2 regions of the Pantoea sp. SGAir0175 genome follow, and region 2 is predicted to be linked to the other one. Evidence: predicted binding sites of a transcription regulator. Region 2 holds the regulator's gene; the other holds the start of a gene.
What was found. The regulator PhoB, encoded in region 2, activates phosphate uptake and scavenging genes when phosphate is short. The targets are predictions, from matches to a motif close to CTGTCATAAAACTGNCNNAT.

Region 1 (7,108 bases), on a different contig from region 2:
GCGGATTAAAAAATCCGTGACAGGGAATTTATCTCATCTTTCGCATCTGGCTCGCAAAAACAGCGGTAAAGCGCAATAAGCCATCAGTGCATCAACGCATACACGACATCAATCGCGTTGATGACCAGGAAGAACAGGATAATGTGGGTGAGGGCATTAACGGACATCGCTTTGGGTTGAGACATCATCAGTCCTGAATAATTAACGTGAATACAGTGAAGTAACGTTAAATATTACCTGTTAAGAATAAGATTACTATGCTGTGCCACGGTTATCAGAGGTGCCGGACGGCTGCGTTTCATGCGCGGGTTCAGAAGGCACAGCATTTCATTTGCTTGCGGCCGCGCGTCCTTAATTTTAAAGATAAATCGCAGAGGGATTCGCCTGATGGCTGGCCCGGATTGCATGGCTAATGGCGTCGAGGCGCAGCGGTGAGATTAAATCGCCGGTAAGATTTGCGCCGTCAGAGTGCGTAAATGTTCACGCAGTAATTGATGTAAAGCGCGAATCGCCGGCGAGAATTGTTTGCGATGCGGGCAGATTAAATGCAGCGGCGTGCTTTCGCCTGGCAGCTGCGGCAGCACCCGTTCCAGCCGGCCGTGTCTGATATCGTCGCAGACATCAAGCCAGGATTTATAAGCAATCCCCATCCCGGCAATCGCCCAGCGGCGCGCCACTTCAGCGTCGTCGCACAGCAGTCGGCTTTTCACCGTAATCTGTCGCCGCATCCCTTCCTGCGGAAAAGTCCATTTATCATACACGTGACCGCCCATGACAAACGGCAGACAGTGATGCTGTGCCAGATCCTCGAGTTTTTCCGGACGGCCATGTCGATCAAGATAATCGGGTGCGGCGACCATCACACGGCGGTTTTCTTCCGCCAGCGGTAGCGCGACATAGCTGCTGTCCTCCAGCTTACCGTAGCGAATAGCGATATCCACCGGATCGCGGAACACGTCACTCACCTGATCGGAAAAGGAAAGACGCAATCCGAGCGCCGGATGTGCCCGGCAAAATTCTGTCAGTAGCGGCAGAATAATATGACGACCGATGTCAGATGGTAGGGCGATTTTCAGCTCGCCGCTCAGGGCATCGTCGTGGCTTTGCAGACTTTCCGCACCGGCGTGCATTAGCGCCAGCATCTCCTGCGCGAACGGCAGATACTTTTCGCCTTCCGCTGTTAAACGCAGGCTGCGCGTCGATCGCGCAAACAGGCGGCGATCGAGATCGCGCTCCAGCCGCTGAATGGCGGCGCTGACCTGACCGGGCAGCAGGTTGGTTTCGCGCGCTGCGCGGGAAAAGCTGCCCAGCGCGGCAGAGCGCACAAACAGGGTGACATCTTCTAAACGAATCATCGACGTTCTCGCCATTATCGGGATTTTCACTCTACGAGTGAAAGTGTTGTCCTGCAACAGGCATTTTTCCCGGCGCGATGTCTGGCTATGCTGCTGTCAACACCCTGAAAATATTCACTCACCTGGAGCCTGTTGCATGAAAGCGATTGTTTATAGCCAAAACGGTTTACCGATTTCAGATGAAAATGCGTTGTATGAACTGGACGTGGCAAAACCGCAGCCAGGCGCACGCGATCTGCTGGTAAAAATCAGCGCGATTGCGGTCAACCCGGTTGATACCAAAGTGCGTGCTGGCGCCCCGACAGACACGCCGCGCATTCTCGGCTGGGATGCGGTGGGCGTGGTCGAGGCGGTGGGCAGCGATGTCACGCTGTTTCAGCCCGGCGATGAAGTTTACTACGCTGGCGACATCACACGCGCTGGCAGCTATGCCGAGTACGGACTGGTGGATGAACGCATCGCCGGACTCAAGCCGCGCACGCTGAGCGACGCCGATGCCGCCGCGCTGCCGCTGACGTCTCTTACCGCGTGGGAACTGCTGTTTGATCGCCTGGAAATTGATGCTGCCGACGAAGGCACATTGCTGATCATCGGCGCGGGCGGCGGCGTGGGTTCGATGCTGACGCAGCTGGCGCGCAAACTGACCCGACTGACGGTCATTGGTACCGCCTCTCGCCCGGAAACTGCCGACTGGGTGCGCTCGCTGGGTGCCAATCATGTTATCGATCATCAGCGTCCGCTTGGTGAGCAGCTGGCAGCGATTGGCCATAAAGAGGTGCGCTACGTGGCCTCACTGACCCATACCGACAGCTACTACCCGCAGTTGATCGATGTGCTGGCTCCGCAGGGCAAACTGGCGCTGATTGACGATCCGGAAACACTGGATGCGGTGCCGCTGAAGCGCAAAGCCATCTCGCTGCACTGGGAACTGATGTTTACCCGCTCGCTGTTCCATACCGCCGATATGCAGCGCCAGCATCAGATTCTACAGCAGGTGAGTCAGCTGATTGACGATCAAACCCTGCAGACCACCGCTGGCGAGCATCACGGCAGCATCAGCGCGGCCAACCTGCGTAAAGCGCATGCGCTGATTGAAAGCGGTCGCGCACGCGGCAAGATTGTCCTTAGCGGCTTTTAAGTCATTAAAACACGTAAGGTTAACCGTCCGTCAGCCCGGGCGGTTATGGTAGCGACTTTGCTATTTATCTGCGCTCTGGCGCAATCTTCAATCAGGAGACTCTCATGACCCTTAATGATGCGGTTGCCCGCCGTCACACCGTAAAAGCTTTCTCTGCGGGCAAAACGCTGCCGCAGCAGGAGATCGACACGCTGCTTAACCTGCTGCGCAACAGCCCGTCATCGGTTAACTCGCAGCCGTGGCACTTTGTTGTCGCGTCGACTGCGGAAGGGCGGGAAAAGATGGCGCAATCCACCAGCGGCGCGTTCATTTACAACAACCCTAAGGTGCTGAACGCCTCACACGTGATTGCGCTGTGCATGCGCACCGATCTGGATGAAGCGCACCTGCAAAATGTGCTGGCGCAGGAAGAGAAGGACGGGCGTTTTGCCAAACCCGAAGCCAAAGCCGGTCAGGATAAGAGCCGCCGCAGCTATGTGGATATGCACCGTTATGAGCTGCGCGACGTGCCGCAGTGGATGGAGAAACAGGTCTATCTGGCGCTGGGCGGACTGTTACTGGGCGCCGCGATGCTCGGCATTGATGCCACCCCGATGGAAGGCTTTGATGCGCGCGCACTTGACCAGGCGCTGGGCCTGCGTGAACAGGGCTTTACCAGCGTGGTGCTGGTTTCGCTTGGCTATCGCAGTGAGGAAGATTTCAACGCCACGCTGCCGAAATCGCGTCTGTCGCAGGACGAAATTTTCACGTTTATCTAAGGGACTTAACCAGGTGCGCACCTGCGCACCTGCGCGCTTAACGTGGGAACCGCAGGCAGAAACGGGTAATGCCGTGTTCGCTGCTCATCGTGCAACTGCCCTGATGCAGTTGCATGATCCCGCGCACGATCGACAGACCCAGTCCGCTGCCGCCCTGCTGGCGTGACGCATCGGCGCGCCAGAAGCGGTCAAACAGGCGTGCCTGCTGCGCCTGACTTAGCGTCGGCCCCTGATTCTCCACCACCAAAAGCACGGCGTCTGGCTGCGTGATACTGGAGACGTGAATGGTGCCGTCGCGCGTGCCGTAATGCAGCGCGTTAGCGATCAGATTCGCCAGCGCGCGCTGTAACAACTGCGGATCGGCGTGCAACTCGCCGTGAAGCGAGATGACAAGCTGCATGCCATGCTCTTCCGCCATGCCCTCAAAATAGTCACTCAACCGCTCACCCAGCGGTGTCAGATCGATACGTTGTCTGTCCAGCGCCTGGCTGGCGTCTGCGGCTTTGGCGAGAAACAGCATGTTATCAATCATCTTCGCCAGCCGCTCCAGCTCCGCATAATTGGAACCCAGCAGCGTTTGATACTCGCTGACGCTGCGCGGCTGGTTTAGCGCCACTTCCGTCTGGCCAAGCAGCGTGCCAATCGGCGTGCGCAGATCGTGTGCCATGTCCGCTGAGACCTGGCTAAGTTGCTGATAACCTTGCTCCAGCCGGCTCAGCATCTGGTTGAGCGCCGCCAGCAGCGGTTGCAGCTCGCCTGGCGCACTGGTCAGTTCAATGCGATGCGACAGCCGCCGCACGTCGATCACCCCGGCTTCCGCCGCCAGCCGGCGCAGCGGCGTCAGGCCGCGGCGCACCAGCAGCACACTGATCGCGGCGACCAGCAGCGCCGCCAGCGCGGTGCACAGGATAATCTGGTGGCGATAGCCGGTGAGGGTCTGCGTGCGGTCGCTCATCAGGCGACCGGTGATGATTTCGATCTGGCCGCTGCCATCGCGCGTTGGTGTTAACGCGGCGGCGGCGATAAACGGCGTGCCGTCCGCCGCCTGCTGATGGTGGACCGATTGCAGGGTTAACGGCTGATCGGCGGCGACCGGCGTAATGGCTGGCACCGGACGCGCGCCAGGATTGATCACGATTAGCGGCGGCTGGCCGGGAAAGCGCAGCACCAGCAACGATTCGGTATTGCCCAGCATGTTGGCGAACAGCCGCGGCTTCTGCTGAATCAGCGTCAGCGCATCTTCATCGCGCAGCAGCGTGCGCATTTGATCGATGCGCGTCAGCAGGGCTGCGTCATCGCGCACGCCGATCTGCTTCGCCAGTGCGTGATACAGCGCCATGCCGCTGAGTGTAAAAATGACCACCACCGTAGCACTGAGCAGTAGCGAAAGGCGGACGGCGAGCGAGCGGGGTTTCATGTTTCAGCTTCGCAGCGATAACCGACACCGTGCACGGTATGAATCAATGGTCGGGTAAAAGGGCCGTCAATTTTCTGCCGCAGCCGTTTTACCGCCACATCCACCACGTTGGTGTCGCTGTCAAAATTCATGTCCCAGACGCGCGATGCAATCACCGTGCGCGTCAGTACCTCGCCGGGATGCAGCAGAAACAGATGCAGCAGATTGAACTCTTTGTTGGTCAGGTCGATGCGCTGTCCGGCGCGCTCGACCCGGCGACGGGCAATATCCAGCTGCAGATCGGCCAGCGTCAGGATGTCGGGCAGCTTTTGCTGGCTACCGCGCCGCAATTGGGTGCGCACGCGCGCCAGCAGTTCGGCGAAGGAGAAGGGTTTGACCAGATAGTCATCGGCACCCAGTTCCAGCCCTTTGATGCGATCTTCCACCGTGCCTTTGGCGGTGAGGAAAATCACCGGCGTGTGCAATTGCTTATCCAGCTGCGCCATCACCTCCCAGCCATTGATGCCGGGCATCATCACATCCAGCAGAATCAGATCGTAATGGTGCTCCTGCGCATAAAACAGGCCATCCTGACCGTTTTCCGCCACGTCGACGATAAAACCGGCCTCGGTCAATCCTTTGCGCATGTAATCACGCGCCCCGGCTTCATCTTCTATCACCAATATTTTCATGCGATCTCCCGGCAGTGGCGGCCGCTTGCTGATGGCGGGCAGTATAACGCGGGTTAGCATAGAAAACCGAGGCTGACAGCGGCATGAGCCCCTGATGACAAAATCATGACAGAGCGTTAAGTAAAACTTAATGGCGCGACAAATTTCGCTAACCCATTAACATATATAAGAATTTGCTCTGCATTTTTGCGCGCTTTTGATGGTGGCGTCAGCGGCATCGTGTTATTACAAGGTTAAAACCTGTGAGATAGCCTGCCGGAGAGCATCATGAAAAAGCGTTGGTCTTTTGCCTTACTGTTGTCACTCAGCGCCCTCAGCCAACTGGCTGCGGCGCAGCAGACGCTGCGTTTTGGCGTCGATCCCACTTTTCCACCGTTCGAATCCAAAGCCAGCGATGGCTCGCTGCAGGGTTTTGATATTGATCTGGGCAATGCCATCTGTGCGCAGGCCAAAGTGAAATGTCAGTGGGTGCAGATTGGCTTTGACGGCAGCATTCCGGCGCTGCAGGCGAAGAAATTTGACGCCATTCTGTCGGCGATGTCGATGACGGAGAAGCGCCGCGAGCAGGTGGCGTTCAGCGATATGCTGTATATCACGCCCAGCGCGCTGCTGACGCCTGCCAACAGCACGCTGACGGCGGATATCAGCACGCTGCGCGGGAAGAATATCGGCGTCGCGCAGGGCACCATTCAGGAAACCTACGCCAAAACGAAATGGGCACCGCAGGGCGTCAACGTGGTCTCGTATCCGAATCAGATGGAGATCTACCCGGATCTGGTAGCGGGTCGACTCGATGCCAGCCTGGCAAATGCGGTTTCGGCCGAGCAGGGCTTTCTCAACACGCCGGAAGGCAAGGGCTATGTCAATAAAGCCACGCTGGTGGATAAAGCATTATTGGGCAACGGCGTGGGTATCGGGCTGCGTAAAGGCGATACGGCCAATCTTACTTTAATCAACAATGCGCTGGCTGCGCTGCACAGCAACGGCACGTATGACCGGCTGGCGCAGAAGTACTTTAAGGTTAAGGTTTATCCCTAATCGCAGGGCGATTTGCCTTCATTACGCACAGGAAAATCATGTCTTTACTCCCTGATTATACTCAGCAGAGGGCGCGATTCCTGGCCGCCGTCACGCGCCAGCACGGCGCGCTGACTGCCTATCGCCATCCGCTGACCGCGCCCGACGGGGCCGCGCTGTACACCGACGTCGCGGTGATCGGCGATCCGGCGGCCCGCAAACGCATGCTGATTCTCTCCGGTACACACGGTGTGGAGGGCTATTACGGTTCAGACAGCCAGATCGCCTGGCTTGATAGCCTTGATGTCGCCGCGTTACCGCCCGACTGCGCCCTTGTGCTGGTCCATCTGCTAAATCCATGGGGCGCTGCGCATCTGCGGCGCGTCAATGAAGACAATATCGATCTCAACCGGAATTTCATCGATTTCAGCCAGCCCGCACCCGCTAATCCGCACTATGCGCTATGGCACGATCTGTACCACGGCGACCGCGCACATGCCGATCGACTGCTGGCGGAGACACTGCAGCAGTCAGGCTGGCCGGCGCTAAAACGGGTGGTGGAAGCGGGCCAATATCAGGCAGCAGATGGCCTGTTTTATGGCGGGCAGCAGCCGACCTGGTCGCACCGCACGCTGCACGCCATTGTCGAACAGCATCTGCGTCAGGCGCAGGTCATCCTGAGTTTCGACCTGCACACCGGTGCCGGCGCGTGGGGCCATCCGATGCTGCTGGCGATTGCTGAACAGCGCTAT
Region 2 (7,108 bases):
GTAACCGCTCACTTTCCTGCCACTGCTGCCAGCGCTGCTGCAGCGTTTGCAGCCAGCCGGCGCGCTCGGGCGCTGCCGGCAGGCTAAGTTGATGGGCAGCCAGCTGCTGTTCCAGCTGCTGCTGTTGCTGCTGCCATGCCTGCCGTTCACCGCTGACGCGCTGATCGATCTCATCCCGCTGCTGCCGGGCGCTGGCCAGCTGCTGCTGTGCCAGCTGTTGCTGCTGCTGATGTTGCTGCCAGCGCTGCTGCTGTTGCAGATGCGCGTCTTTGGCCTGCTGCAACGTGACGGCCGCCTGTTCACGCGCCTGCAACTGTTGCTGCTGGCGGGCTTCGAGCGCGTCCTGCTGCTGCTGCCAGGCGCTGAATTCTGCGTGCTGTTCAGCGCTGAAGGTAAGCGCCAGCTCACCGCACAGCGCCTGCCAGCGCTCGCGGGTGGCGGCGATCTGCTGGTCGAGATCGGCGATTTCCTGTTGCAGCGCCTGCTGTTGCTGCTGCGACAGTTTAAGCTGCTCGCCCCGCGCGGTGCCGGCTTCCCTGAGCTGCGCCACGTGCGTTTCCAGCGCCGCCTGCCGCTGCTGATTTTCATCTGGCTGCAACTGCTGGTAGCGGTCGATGGCCGGATGCTGGCAGGAGCCGCACAGCGGGCAGGGCTGTTCCGGCTGCAGCCGGGCCCGCTCGTCGGCCAGCTGAATAATGGTGCGCTCCAGCTCGCACAGGCGACGCACATCCAGCAGCGTCTGATGCTCGCGCTTGTACTCCTCGCGCAGCTGCTGCAACGCCAGCGCTTCCTGCTCAGCATGCTGCTGTAACTGCTGCAGTTTAAGCTGACGCTGCTGGCGCTGCGGCTGGAGCGTTTGCCACTGTGCCGCCAGCAGGCTGAGCTGCTGACGTGCGCCGCGCTGCTGCTGATGCTGCGCCAGCGCCGTCCGCAGCGCCGGGCTGGCGATCTCCGCTTCCAGCGAAGTAAGCACCTGCTCCGCCTGCTGGCGCTGCTGCTGTGCCGCGGCTTCTGCCTGTTGCAGCGGCTGTGCCGCCTGTTCGCGCGCCTGCAGCGCCTGCTGCTGCTGTTCGAGCTGGCTTTGCAGTTGTTGCTGCTGCGCGCTGAGCTGCGTCAGCGTTTGCTCACGCTCTTCAAGCCGGGCGAGTTCGGCCTGCCAGCGCGCCAGTTCGCCGCCCCAGCGGGCGACAGCGGCTTCACTCAGGCGAAACGCCTGCTGCTGCGCCAGCTGCTGTTGTAAGCGTTCACTTGCCTGCTGATGCTGATCCAGCGCCTGCTGGCTGAGTAACAGCGTTTTTTGCTGTTCGCTCAGCAGCGCCTGCTGCTGCTCAAGCTGCTGTGCACGGCTGGCGATCTGCTGATCGAGCGGGATCACCTGTTCGCTCAGCAGCGTCTCCAGCTGTTGCTGTTCGGCCAGCGCGCGTTCACGTGCCTGCTGTGCGGCCTGATAGTGGCTTTCACCCTGCTGCAGCGCCGCTTGCGCCTGTTGCTGTTGCTGCTGTAACTGCTGCGCCTGCTGGTTCAGTGTCTGCTGGTCGCGCTGCAGCTGTTCGCGCTGCTGCAGTTTGTCGCGCAGCTTCTCCGCCGGTTCAGCACGCGCCAGCCGCTGACGATCGCCTTCCGCCTGCTGCCAGGCCGTGGCGGCAGCCTGCAACGCCTGCTGCGCCTGCTGTTGCTCCGCGTTGAGCTGCTGCTGCTGCGTCAGCCACTGCTGCTGCTGCTGGGCCTGCGCCAGCTGCTCGCTCAGATCCTGTTCGGTGCGGGTCAGCTGCTCCAGCTGCTGCGCCAGTTCGGCGCGGCGGGCGTCGTCGAGCAACTGCACCGCACCGGCGCGGGCGCGCAGCGTGTCGAGTGCCGCGCGCGCCGTGCGCCAGCGCTCGTAGATCTGCATCGAGATGTGGCCGTAGATTTCGGTGCCGGTCAGCTCCTCCAGCAGCTCGGCGCGCTCGCCGGGTTTGGCATTGAGGAAGGCGGCAAACTGCCCCTGCGACAGCATCATAGAACGGGTGAAGCGGGCAAAATCGAGACCGGACAAGGTTTCGATGGCTTTGAGCTTGTCACCGACTTTATCGGCGACGATCTGGTTGTCCGCCACGCGCGCCAGTTCGACACGCGGCGCCTGCAGTTTACCTTCCGCCAGGCCGCGCGCGCGGTTCTGGCTCCAGAAGGCGCGCCAGGCTTCACCTTTGATCTCAAACTCCACTTCGGCGAGGCACTCAGCGGTGTCACGCGTCATCAGCTGATTTTCGCTCTGCGACAGGCCACCAAGGCGCGGCGTCTGGTGATAGAGCGCCAGACAGATGGCATCCAGCAGCGTGGTTTTACCCGCGCCGGTGGCGCCGGTGATGGCGAACAGCCCGTTGCTGGCAAACGGCTCGCGGCGGAAATCGATAAACCACTCGCCGCGCAGCGCGTTGAGGTTTTTAAAACGCAGCGTCAGAATTTTCATGCGCCCGGATCCTCCAGCGTCGCCAGCGTGCTGCGAAACAGCTGCGTTAACTGCGCGCGCTGTTCATCCTCCAGCTGCTCCTCCAGCGCCAGCCGGCGGGCAAAGACCTCTTCAACTTTCAGTTCGCTCAGGGTTTCGTTCTCCAGCCGCGCCAGGCTGCGCTGACGCTGATCGCGGCTGCGGCGCACCAGCAGCACCTCAACCGGCAGCGCGTCGGTTAGCTGTTCGATGCGGCGCTGCAGATCGCTCAGGTACTCCTGAGTGGTGATTTCGATATCCAGCCACACCGGCAGATCGCCTTCATAGGTGTGAAACGCGGTCAGTTGCTGTTCGATCTCCGCCATCGCGCCTTTTAACATCTGCATCGGCTGGAATGACGGAATAACCAGCGGTGTGACGGACTCCAGCCGGGTGCTAAATTCCAGCAGGAATACGCTTTTCTCACGTCCCAGCTCATCAAAACTGAGCGCAATCGGCGAACCGCTGTAGCGGATGTGATCGCTGTCGGCGATGCGCTGCGCGCGATGTATATGGCCCAGCGCAATGTAGTCGGCTGGCGGGAAGGCCTGCGCCGGAAAGGCGTCCAGCGTGCCGATGTAGATATCACGCACCGAATCGCTCTTGCTGACACCCACGGTGGTGAGATGCCCGGTGGCGATGATCGGCAGCGCGCTGTCCATGGCTTCGCGCTGCGCCACGGCGGCGGCATAACAGTGCTGATAGTGCTGCTCAATCGCCTGTAGCAGCGACAGCTGCTTATCGCGACCGGACTGACCCGCCTGGCTGCGCAGGATGTCGCGCGGACGCAGATAGGGAATGGCGCACAGCAGCGCCCCCGGCGTGCCGTCGCGCTGTTGCAGCGTCAGCACCTGCTGCTCGCCGCCGGGCGTGGCGCTGGTAATGACGCGGGTATTGAGGCAGGCCAGCAGCTCGCGCGATTCATTCAGCGTGGCGACCGAATCATGGTTGCCGGCCAGCACAATCAGCTGGCAGCCGCTGGGCTGCAGCGCCACCACGAAACGGTTAAACAGTTCGCGCGCGTAGCTGGGCGGCGAACCGGTATCAAACAGGTCGCCAGCGACGATCAGTGCATCCACCTGATGCTGCACAATCGCGGCCAGCAGCCAGTCGAGGAATTGCTGGTGCTCGGCGGCGCGGCTTTTGCTGTAAAAGAACTGACCGAGATGCCAGTCAGCGGTGTGAATAATTCGCATGAATGCTCCGTGCCTGCTATCGCAAAGCGGCAGTATAACCGCTTAACAACGCAATGAAAAAAAAGCGAAACCGGTTGTCACAATTGCGCTTTTTATCTGATTATCATGAGGTGGGTTTTTCATAAAAGTGTCACAAAACTGACGCATAATGGCGCCGCAAACCCCCGTGACATGCCGTCACAATCGCAGGAGTAATAATGGCTAAGCGCATTTTGGTTGTGGAAGACGAAGCTCCCATCCGTGAAATGTTATGTTTCGTGCTGGAACAAAACGATTACCAGCCGATTGAGGCTGAGGACTATGACAGCGCGATTGGCAAGCTGATCGAACCCTGGCCAGATCTGATTCTGCTGGACTGGATGTTACCCGGCGGCAGCGGCATTCAGTTCATCAAACATTTAAAGCGTGAAGCCATGACGCGTGATATTCCGGTGATGATGCTGACGGCGCGCGGCGAAGAGGAAGATCGCGTGCGCGGGCTGGAAGTGGGCGCCGATGATTACATCACCAAGCCGTTCTCGCCCAAAGAGCTGATGGCGCGCATTAAAGCCGTGATGCGCCGTATCTCACCGATGGCGGTGGAAGAGGTGATTGAGATGCAGGGGCTGAGCCTCGATCCCTCCTCGCATCGCGTGATGTCCGAAACCACGCCGCTGGAAATGGGGCCGACCGAATACAAACTGCTGCACTTCTTTATGACGCATCCAGAGCGCGTATACAGCCGCGAACAGCTGCTGAATCACGTGTGGGGCACTAACGTGTATGTGGAAGACCGCACCGTGGATGTGCATATCCGTCGTTTACGTAAAGCACTGGAAGTTTCCGGCCACGATCGCATGGTACAAACCGTTCGCGGAACAGGGTATCGTTTCTCTGCCCGCTACTAAACGGAGTCTTTTACCGTGCTGGAACGACTCTCCTGGAAGAGATTACTGACCGAGCTGGCGCTGGTGTGTCTGCCTGCGCTGGTGCTGGGTCTGCTGGTTGGCTATCTGCCGTGGTGGCTGTTACTGGCCGTGTGCGGCGTGCTGTTCTGGCACTTCAAAAATCTGATGCGGCTGTCGCACTGGCTGTGGATTGATCGTTCAATGACGCCGCCCACCGGGCGCGGCAGCTGGGAACCGCTGTTTTACGGCCTGTATCAAATGCAGTTGCGCAATCGCCGCCGCCGGCGCGAGCTGGGCAATCTGATCAAACGCTTTCGCAGCGGGGCTGAATCGCTGCCGGACGCGGTGGTGCTCACCACCGAAGAGGGCACCATTTTCTGGTGTAACGGTCTGGCCCAGCAGCATCTCGGGCTGCGCTGGCCGGAAGATAACGGCCAGAATATCCTTAACCTGCTGCGCTACCCTGAATTCTCCCGCTATATCCGCCAGCGCGACTTCAACAAGCCGCTGACGCTGGTGCTCAATAATCAGCATCACATGGAGTTCCGCGTCATGCCTTACAGCGAAGGGCAGTGGCTGATGGTGGCGCGTGACGTCACCCAGATGCACCAGCTGGAAGGGGCGCGACGTAACTTCTTCGCCAACGTCAGCCATGAACTGCGTACCCCGCTGACGGTGCTGCAGGGCTATCTGGAGATGATGGACGATGCCGGGATGAACGAGCGCACCCGCAGCAAGGCGCTCAGTACCATGCAGGAGCAGACGCGACGCATGGACAGCCTGGTGAAGCAGCTGCTGACGCTGTCACGCATCGAAGCGGCCCCCGCCATTGACCTGAAAGAGACGGTGGATGTGCCGACCATGCTGCTGCTGTTACAGCGCGAGGCGGAAACCCTCAGCCAGGGCCGTCACAGCATCCATTTCCACACCGATCCGCACCTGAAGGTGTTCGGCAATGATGAACAGCTGCGCAGCGCGATTTCCAATCTGGTGTATAACGCGGTGAACCACACGCCGGACGGCACGCGCATCGACATCAGCTGGTTGCGCACCAAACAGGGCGCCGAATTTAAAGTGTGCGACAACGGGCCCGGCATCAGCGAGGAGCATCTGCCGCGCCTGACCGAACGCTTCTACCGCGTGGATAAAGCGCGCTCGCGCGCCACCGGCGGCAGCGGGCTGGGGCTGGCCATTGTTAAGCACGCGCTCGGCCACCACACCACGCGGCTGGAGATCAGCAGCGTGCCGCATCAGGAAACCTGCTTCCGCTTCGTGCTGCCACCGCGCTTGATTGTGGCGAACGGAATCCGCGAGAATGTGGCGCAGTAAACGCCACCGGACTCTGTGATGAAATCGCTGCTGCTCTCTCTTTTATTACTGTGCCCGCTGCTGGCGACGGCTCAGCAAAGCATGCTGACCGGCAACCTGAGCAGCGTGGGCTCGGACACGCTGGGCTATCTGATGACGCTGTGGGGCGAAGATTTCAGCCGTCAGTCGCCGGGTGTCAACGTGCAGGTGCAGGCGGCGGGATCGTCGACGGCGCCGACCGCGCTGGCCGCCGGGGCCGCTCAGCTTGGCGCTATGAGCCGGCCGATGCAGGTGGATGAGCGTCAGCTGTTTATCGCGCGCTATGGCTATGCACCGCTGGCGGTGCCGGTGGCGATGGATGCGCTGGTGGTGGTGGTTAATCAGGACAATCCGCTGCCGTCCATCAGTCAGCCGCAGCTGGATGCGCTGTTCTCCGTGACGCGGCTATGCGGCGCACAGCAGGTGCCACAGCGCTGGGGCGATGTTGGCCTGCATACGGCGAACTGGGCAACGCGCAGTATTCAGCGCTTTGGCCGTAACTCCGCTTCCGGCACCTGGGGCTTTTTCAAGCAGCAGGCGCTGTGTCGCGGCGATTTCCGCGCTGACGTCGCGGAGTTTCCCGGCTCGGCGGCGGTGGTGCAGGCGGTCGCCAGCACGCCGAACAGCATCGGCTACGCCAGCTTTGGATTTCACCTGAGCGGCGTGAAAACCCTGCCAATCGTCACCGCCAGCGGCGACAGCGTTATGCCAGATGCCGAATCGATCCGCAGCGGCCGTTATCCGTGGTCGCGCCCGCTGTATATTTACGCTAACAAGGCGCCCGGCAAACCGCTGCCGCCGCTGGTCGCCGCCTTTCTGCAGCAGGTGCTCTCTGCGCAGGGCCAGCGCCGCGTAACGGAGGCCGGCTACCTGCCGCTGTCCGACAGCCAGATCGCGCAGGCGCGCGCGGCGATTGCGCAAAACTAATTCACGCTGACCGATCATGAATTTTTTTCACGTCCCCTGAATTTTCTTCTATTGCCGCCGGCAGGGCGGCATGTCACTCTTATGGACATATAGCCATCCAGATGGCCAAAAATAACCGTACGCAATTATACCCTGACGCAATTATGCGCCAGTGCAGGAGTGAATATGCAACGCAACACCGCCCCGTTCCGCGCCGATACCGTCGGCAGTTTTCTGCGTCCCGCTGCCATTAAGCATGCACGCGAGCAGTTCGCCAGTGGCACTCTCAGCGCCGACCAGCTGCG

Region 1: a site for PhoB is predicted at 5,432-5,451, ahead of C1N56_RS19375 (heavy metal response regulator transcription factor). Genes of this name have one in related genera too.

Annotation. Positions count from the first base shown of each region.
Region 1 is NZ_CP028082.1:1,257-8,364, forward strand. Features, by position in the region: gene C1N56_RS19355 (LysR family transcriptional regulator) at 438-1,355, opposite strand; gene C1N56_RS19360 (zinc-binding alcohol dehydrogenase family protein) at 1,492-2,493, shown strand; gene C1N56_RS19365 (oxygen-insensitive NAD(P)H-dependent nitroreductase NfsB) at 2,598-3,251, shown strand; gene C1N56_RS19370 (heavy metal sensor histidine kinase) at 3,289-4,668, opposite strand; gene C1N56_RS19375 (heavy metal response regulator transcription factor) at 4,665-5,339, opposite strand; gene C1N56_RS19380 (transporter substrate-binding domain-containing protein) at 5,607-6,377, shown strand; gene C1N56_RS19385 (DUF2817 domain-containing protein) at 6,416-7,108, shown strand, end outside.
Region 2 is NZ_CP028081.1:3,145,107-3,152,214, reverse strand. Features, by position in the region: gene C1N56_RS14840 (AAA family ATPase) at 1-2,449, opposite strand, end outside; gene sbcD (exonuclease subunit SbcD) at 2,446-3,663, opposite strand; gene phoB (phosphate response regulator transcription factor PhoB) at 3,861-4,550, shown strand; gene phoR (phosphate regulon sensor histidine kinase PhoR) at 4,566-5,879, shown strand; gene C1N56_RS14820 (PstS family phosphate ABC transporter substrate-binding protein) at 5,898-6,824, shown strand; gene C1N56_RS14815 (cobalamin-independent methionine synthase II family protein) at 6,990-7,108, shown strand, end outside.